DNA from 2 places in the Streptomyces sp. NPDC058291 genome. Region 2 is predicted to be linked to the other one. Evidence: riboswitches for the same ligand, from Rfam matches in the RefSeq annotation. Region 2 holds a riboswitch; the other holds the start of a gene.

Region 1 (3,396 bases), on a different contig from region 2:
TCGAGTTCGTGCAGGGGCGTGTTCAGGACGGACATGCGTCTACGACTCCTCAGCCGGCGGTGTAGGCGGTGTACTCGTCTGCGGTGAGCAGGTCGTCCGGCTCGTCCGTGACGCGTACCTTGAACAGCCATCCGCCCTCGAAGGGGGCGGAGTTCACCAGCGCCGGGTCGTCCACGACGTCCTGGTTGACCTCGGTGATCTCACCGGTGACCGGGGCGTACAGCTCGCTGACCGACTTCGTGGACTCCAGTTCGCCGCAGGACTCGCCCGCGGTCACCGCGTCGCCGACCTCCGGGAGCTGGACGAAGACCACGTCGCCGAGCGCGTTGGCCGCGTGCTCCGTGATGCCGACCGTCGAGACGCCGTCCTCGACGACCGACAGCCACTCGTGCTCCTTGCTGTAGCGCAGCTGCTGGGGGTTGCTCATGGCCTGAATTCTCCTGTACGCGAGGGAGTGCTGATGAAGGGGGGACTGGGGAAGGCGGGCGTGAGCAGCGAAAATGTGCGCAGTCTCACGCGTGGGGGGCGCGGGGACGCGCCCAGTGTCTACTTCTCGCGCCGGTAGAACGGCAGCGCCACGACCTCGTACGGCTCGTGCGCGCCGCGGATGTCCACGCCGACGCCCCCCGTGCCCGGCGTCGCGTGGTCCGCGTCGACGTACGCCATCGCGATCGGCTTGCCGAGGGTGGGGGAGGGGGCGCCGGAGGTGACCTCGCCGATCACCTCGCCGCCGGCGACGACCGCGTACCCGGCGCGCGGGACCCGCCGCCCCTCGGCGACCAGGCCGACGAGGACCCGCGGCGGCTTCTCCCCGGCGCGTTCGGCCGCGGCGGCGAGCGCCTCGCGGCCCACGAAGTCGCCCTCCTTCTGGAACTTCACCACGCGGCCCAGGCCCGCGTCGAAGGGGGTGAGGGAGGTGCTCAGCTCGTGCCCGTACAGCGGCATGCCCGCCTCCAGGCGCAGCGTGTCCCGGCAGGACAGGCCGCAGGGGACCAGCCCGACGCCCTCGCCCGCCTCGGTCAGCGCCTGCCACAGCTCGACGGCGTGCGCCGGCTTCACGAAGAGCTCGAAGCCGTCCTCGCCGGTGTAACCGGTGCGCGCGATGAGCGCGGGGACGCCCGCGACGGTGCCGGGCAGTCCGGCGTAGTACTTGAGTCCGTCCAGGTCGGCGTCGGTCACCGACCTGAGGATGCCGGGGGACAGCGGGCCCTGGACGGCGATCAGCGCGTAGGCGTCGCGGTCGTCGCGGACCTCGGCGTCGAAGCCCGCGGACCGCTCCACGAGCGCGTCGAGCACGACCTGCGCGTTGGAGGCGTTGGCGACGACCATGTACTCGGTCTCGGCCAGTCGGTAGACGATCAGGTCGTCCAGGATGCCGCCGTCGGCCCGGCAGATCATGGTGTAGCGGGCGCGGCCCACGCCCACGGCGGCGAGGTCGCCGACGAGCGCGTGGTTCAGCAGGGCGGCCGCCTGCGGGCCGGTGACCGCGATCTCCCCCATGTGCGAGAGGTCGAAGAGCCCGGCCCTGGTGCGGACGGCCTGGTGCTCGTCGCGCTCGGAGCCGTAGCGCAGGGGCATGTCCCAGCCGGCGAAGTCGGTCATCGTCGCGCCGAGCGAACGGTGCAGGGCGTCGAGCGCGGTGCGGCGCACGGCCGTGGGTTCGGTGGTGCTCATCGGTCGGTCGTCTCCCAGGGGCAACGGGGTCCCTCCCCGCGCGAGGATCCGAGCATGGGGGAGGGCGAGGTCGTTCCTCCCCATCTGTCATCGGAACCTGAGAGGTTCGCCATGATCGCGAAGATCGTGGCTTGCACCTTGGGTGGAGCCGCCCGGGGGCGGCCCGCTTTTCAGATGTGCCTCGCCCGCGCGGTGACTGGGCCTGAGAGATTCAAGGGAGGGACTTGCTCCTTCGGCGCCCCAGCGAAGCTGCTGCTGAGGACTCTCCCGCGCGGATTCGAACGGCCGGTATGCAGTTGGCGCGGCCATCATCGCACGGCCTGCCCCGATCGGGGCAGGCGCGTATCTGTGACCGGCTTGTGTCGCTACGCGCACGAAAACGCGAGGCGCCGCGCATTACCTTCTCTTTACGCTCGACGGGGACGAGGGACACCCGACCCCAGGGGAGGACGATCACGGTGAAGCGGACGACCACGGCGAGGACCACGGCATTCGCGACCGGCCCGGGGATCGCGGTGCCCACGCAGCCCGGCCGGCGGGCCCGGGAGGCGTGCGGCGCACAGCCCGCGCCCGTCGTCCGCGACCTGCGCGAGCGAGCCGGCCGCAGCCCGCACGGCCTCCTCTTCGGCCCCCGTGACGTGGTCGTGGTGACCGGCCTGCCCGGCGGCGGCAAGTCCACGCTGATGCGGCGGACCGTGAACGGCGTCCGCGTCGACTCCCAGGACACCCGCGAGCGCTGGGACGCCCGCATGCCCCGCTTCCTGCCCTACGCCCTCTACCGCCCCCTCGTGCGGCTCTCCCACTACGCCGGACTGCGGCGCGTCCTGCGCGGCGGCGAGGGAGTCGTCGTGCACGACTGCGGCACCCAGTCCTGGGTCCGCGGCTGGCTGGCCCGCGAGGCCCGCCGCCGGGGCGGCACGCTCCACCTGCTCCTCCTCGACGTCGGCGCCGACGCCGCTCTGGAGGGCCAGCGCGAGCGCGGCCGGGGCGTCTCGCGCTACGCCTTCCTGCGGCACCGCCGTGCGGCGGCCCGTCTGCTGCGCTCGGTGGAGAGGGGCCGGCTGCCCGCGGGGTGCGGCGCGGCGGTCCTGCTCGACCGGTCCGCGGCCGACGTCCTGCGCCGCATCGGCTTCACGGGCTGAACCGGCCCGCCCGGCACCCGCTAGCCTTTCAGCCACAGCAGCGTGAGCGGTTCTCGGCAGGCGGTAGGCAGATGGACTTCCCCCCGGCGGACTTCCCGACGGATTTCCCGGCGCAGGCACACCCCCATCCGCACGGCGGATGGCCCGGCAACGAGCTGGAGGAGGTGCTCTCCGCCTCCCTCGGCGTGCCCCAGGCCGGCGGCCGGATCGTCGAAGTGCTCGGCCGCAGCTTCGTCTGGGTGCCGCTGCCCGCCGGCGGCGGCCCGCACAGCGGCCCTCTCGACCTGCCCACCATGGAGCTCGACGGCCAGGTCTACGTCCCGGTGTTCAGCTCCGAGGAACAGTTCCGCCAGGTCGTCGGCGCGCACATGTCGTACACGATCGCGCCGGCCGTGGAGTTCGCCCGCGGGCTGCCCCCGCAGGTCGGCATCCTGGTCAACCCCGACGGCGTGGTCGGCGTCCCGCTGCCGCCGCCGGCCGTGGCCGAGCTGTGCCGGGCGGGCCGCACCGCGCTGGACGGTCCGGCGAGCGGCGGCCGCGTCCGCCTCTACGAGCCCGACTGGCAGGACGACCCGATCGA
Region 2 (3,396 bases):
GGCGAGGCGACGCAGGTAGCGCAGCATCGCGGTCTCGGAGCGGTGCTGGTGGAAGACCGGGTGCGTCAGGATCGCGTCGGAGCGCAGCAGGTCCTCGGGCAGGGCGTCCTCGGTGGCCGCGTCGAGGGACTCGATGTCGCCCTCCACGCCGAAGGCGGCCCAGACCGCGGCCACCTGGGCCCGCGCGGTGGTCTCGTCACAGGAGATCGACACGTGGTCGGCGTCGACCGGGTGCAGGTTCACGCCGTGCTCGCGCGCGGCGGCGACGATCTCCGCGGCCTTCGCCGGCACCCGCACGGTGAGCGTGTCGAAGTAGGAACCGTGCACGATCTCGACCCCGCCGGCCTGGAGTCCGGCGGCCAGCAGAGTGGCGTAGCGGTGCGTGCGCCGGGCGATCGCCCGCAGTCCGTCGGGCCCGTGGTAGACGGCGTACATCCCGGCCATCACCGCGAGCAGCACCTGCGCCGTGCAGATGTTACTGGTGGCCTTCTCGCGCCGGATGTGCTGCTCACGCGTCTGCAGGGCGAGCCGGTAGGCCTTGTGCCCGTCCGCGTCGACGGACACGCCCACGAGCCGCCCGGGCAGGCTGCGCGCGAACTTCTCGTGGACGGCCAGGTAGCCGGCGTGCGGCCCGCCGAACCCCATGGGCACCCCGAACCGCTGCGTGGTGCCGACGGCGATGTCGGCCCCCAGCTCGCCCGGCGACTTCAGCAGCGTCAGCGCGAGCAGGTCCGCCGCGACGGTGACGAGCGCGCCGAGTCCGTGCGCCTGGTCGACGAGCGCCTTGAGATCACGCACGGCCCCCGAGGCTCCGGGGTACTGCACCAGCACGCCGTTGATCTCGCGCTCGGCGATGTCCGCCGGGATGCCGTCGCTCAGGTCGGCGACGACGACCTCCACGCCGGTCGGCTCGGCGCGGGTCTGGATCACGGCGATGGTCTGCGGCAGCGCGTCCGCGTCGATGAGGAAGAGGCCCTTCTTGTTCTTCCCCATGCGGCGCGACAGCGCCATCGCCTCAGCGGCGGCCGTCCCCTCGTCCAGCAGCGACGCACCGGAGGTGGGCAGCCCCGTCAGGTCGGCGACCATGGTCTGGAAGTTGAGCAGCGCCTCCAGCCGGCCCTGCGAGATCTCCGGCTGGTACGGCGTGTAGGCCGTGTACCAGGCCGGGTTCTCCATGACGTTACGCAGGATGACGGGCGGCGTGAACGTCCCGTAGTAGCCGAGCCCGATCATCGAGTCGAGGACCTGGTTGCGATCGGCCAGCGCGCGCAGCTCGGCCAGCACCTCGGCCTCGGTGCGCGCGCCCGGCAGGTCCAGCGCGTCGGCGTTCTTGATCACGTCCGGGACGGCGGCGGCGGTGAGCTCGTCGAGCGAGCCGTACCCCACGTGGGCGAGCATCTTGGCCCGCGCCTCGTGATCGGGCCCGATGTGGCGCTGCTCGAAGGGGATGCCCTGTTCGAGCTCGGTGAGCGGAATGCGATGGGCGGTCATTACGGAGGCCTCCTGGTCTGACACGACCTTCGTGGGTCACCACGGCGCGGGTACCCGGACGGCCTCCCCCTCTGTCATCTCAACCTGAGAGCTTCACCGGCCGCCCGAGGACGCCCGGCTTTCACCGTCGGTGAGAGCGGGGACCGTCGACGCCGTCGGTACCCGCCCTGCTTTCCAGAGTGACCTCGTCCGTGCGGTACGTGAGCCTGAGAGATTCCGGGGAGGATTTGCTCCTTCGGCGCCTCCGACGTTCTTCGGAGGACTCTCCCGCACGGGGTCAGCAGCCGTTGCCAGACTACCAGCGAGGTCAACATCACCCTCTCCAGTGGCCGTCGGTCCCATTGTGCTCTTTTGTAGTGCTAACGGATGAGTTGCGAGCAAGTGGAGGGCCCGTGCAGACCGACATCGATCCGCGCAACCTGATCGGCCGCAAGGCGTTCGACCGTAACGGCGCCAAGATCGGCACGGTCGACGAGGTCTACCTCGACGACGCGACGGGCGTGCCGGAGTGGGCGGCCATACGCACGGGCCTGTTCTCCCGCGACGCTTTCGTCCCCCTGGAGCCCAGCGAGCTGGTCGAAGGCGCCCTGCGGATCCCCTTCGACCGGGCGCTGATCAAGGACGCCCCGGACTTCGGCGTGGGCCGCCACCTCTCCCCGGAACAGGAACTCCAGCTCTACCACCACTACGGCCTCGACCTGGGCGCCCCTCCCCCGCTGCCCGACCACGACTTCGGCCGGCTGGCGGGCACGGACGACGGCTGAGCCCTCAGGCACAGGCCCGTATCAGCTCCCCCAGCATCCCGCTCGGGTCGTGCAGCGATCGGGCTCCGTCCGTGACGACTCTTCGCGTGCCGGCGTCGACCGGATCGGTCCGCGCCCAGGCGGTCGATCCGACGCACACCTCCACCTCCAGCCCGGACGCCGTGACATGCCGCCACTCGGTGACCGGCCCCCAGGCCCGCACCCGCACCACCTCGCCCAGCGACAACTCCCGCAGCCACGCGTCGTCCGCCGCGTACCGCTCGGGCGTCGTCGACAACAGCAGAAGATCGACGTCCGAGTCGGGCCGCGCGACCCCCCGCGCGCAGGAGCCGACGAGCAGCAGCCCGGCCACGTCGCTCCGCTTCGCGGACCACCGGGCGACCCGGTCCGTCACCGAGCCCCTCTCGGCCGCCCGCTCCGGCGACACCCCGGCCCGTTCGGTGAACCGGTCCTCACGCCCGTCCATGCCGTTCCCCCTGCTCCGCCGGCGCCGCCCACCCGACGCCGTCACTCCGACCCGTCCCACCATCGCGAGCCGCTCACTGTGTGTAACGGATCGACCTCACCGGGAGTTCCCCGTCCCCCACCCCGGAACTCCGACGTCAGGGCCCGGCACACCGGCCGCCGCTCCGCCGCCCTCGTCGGGTCTTCGCCGCACCAGCGGCAGCGGGTCCGCGGGCTCCAGTCCCGGATCGTCGGTCCGGAACGTCCGCACCCGCCCCGGCTCCGACTCGGGCGTCTCGAAACGCACCGTCACCCGGCCGAGGCCACTGCCCTGCACCCACCCGTGCCCCAGCTCGGCATGGCGCACGTCGTGCCCCGGTCGCCACTGGCGCTCGGCCGGCGCCGGCGCCTCGACGACGGGCTCCCCCAAGGGCTCCTCCTGCGGCCCGGCCGAACGCTCCTCCGCGGCCTGTGCGAACAGGTCCTCCTGGGTGAAGTCCGCCAGACCGCTGACGCCGACCCCGAGGAGCCGCACCCCGCCGGTCGTGTCCACGGAGTCCAGCAGCCTGGCCGCCGCCTCCCGGACCACCGCGCGGTCGTCGGTCGGCCCGCGCAGCGTCTCGGACCGGGTGAGCGTGGAGAAGTCGTAGCGCCGCACCTTCAGCACGATGGTCCGCCCCGACAGACCGGTCTCCCG

What was found. Region 2 has a riboswitch for glycine ahead of gcvP (aminomethyl-transferring glycine dehydrogenase). Riboswitches for the same ligand answer to the same signal wherever they lie in the genome.
Region 1: it holds a riboswitch for glycine, as region 2 does, so the genes downstream of both, gcvT (glycine cleavage system aminomethyltransferase GcvT) here and gcvP (aminomethyl-transferring glycine dehydrogenase) in region 2, are expected to answer to the same signal.

What each region holds. Positions count from the first base shown of each region.
Region 1 covers NZ_JBHVYK010000025.1:77,762-81,157, forward strand. The annotation lists gene glyA (serine hydroxymethyltransferase) at 1-35, opposite strand, end outside; gene gcvH (glycine cleavage system protein GcvH) at 50-427, opposite strand; gene gcvT (glycine cleavage system aminomethyltransferase GcvT) at 547-1,674, opposite strand; glycine riboswitch at 1,855-1,954, opposite strand; gene ACFVYK_RS15710 (AAA family ATPase) at 2,133-2,816, shown strand; gene ACFVYK_RS15715 (enhanced serine sensitivity protein SseB) at 2,888-3,396, shown strand, end outside.
Region 2 covers NZ_JBHVYK010000019.1:9,923-13,318, reverse strand. The annotation lists gene gcvP (aminomethyl-transferring glycine dehydrogenase) at 1-1,491, opposite strand, end outside; glycine riboswitch at 1,676-1,771, opposite strand; gene ACFVYK_RS12430 (PRC-barrel domain-containing protein) at 1,884-2,255, shown strand; gene ACFVYK_RS12425 (nucleotidyltransferase domain-containing protein) at 2,260-2,721, opposite strand; gene ACFVYK_RS12420 (DNA polymerase IV) at 2,818-3,396, opposite strand, start outside.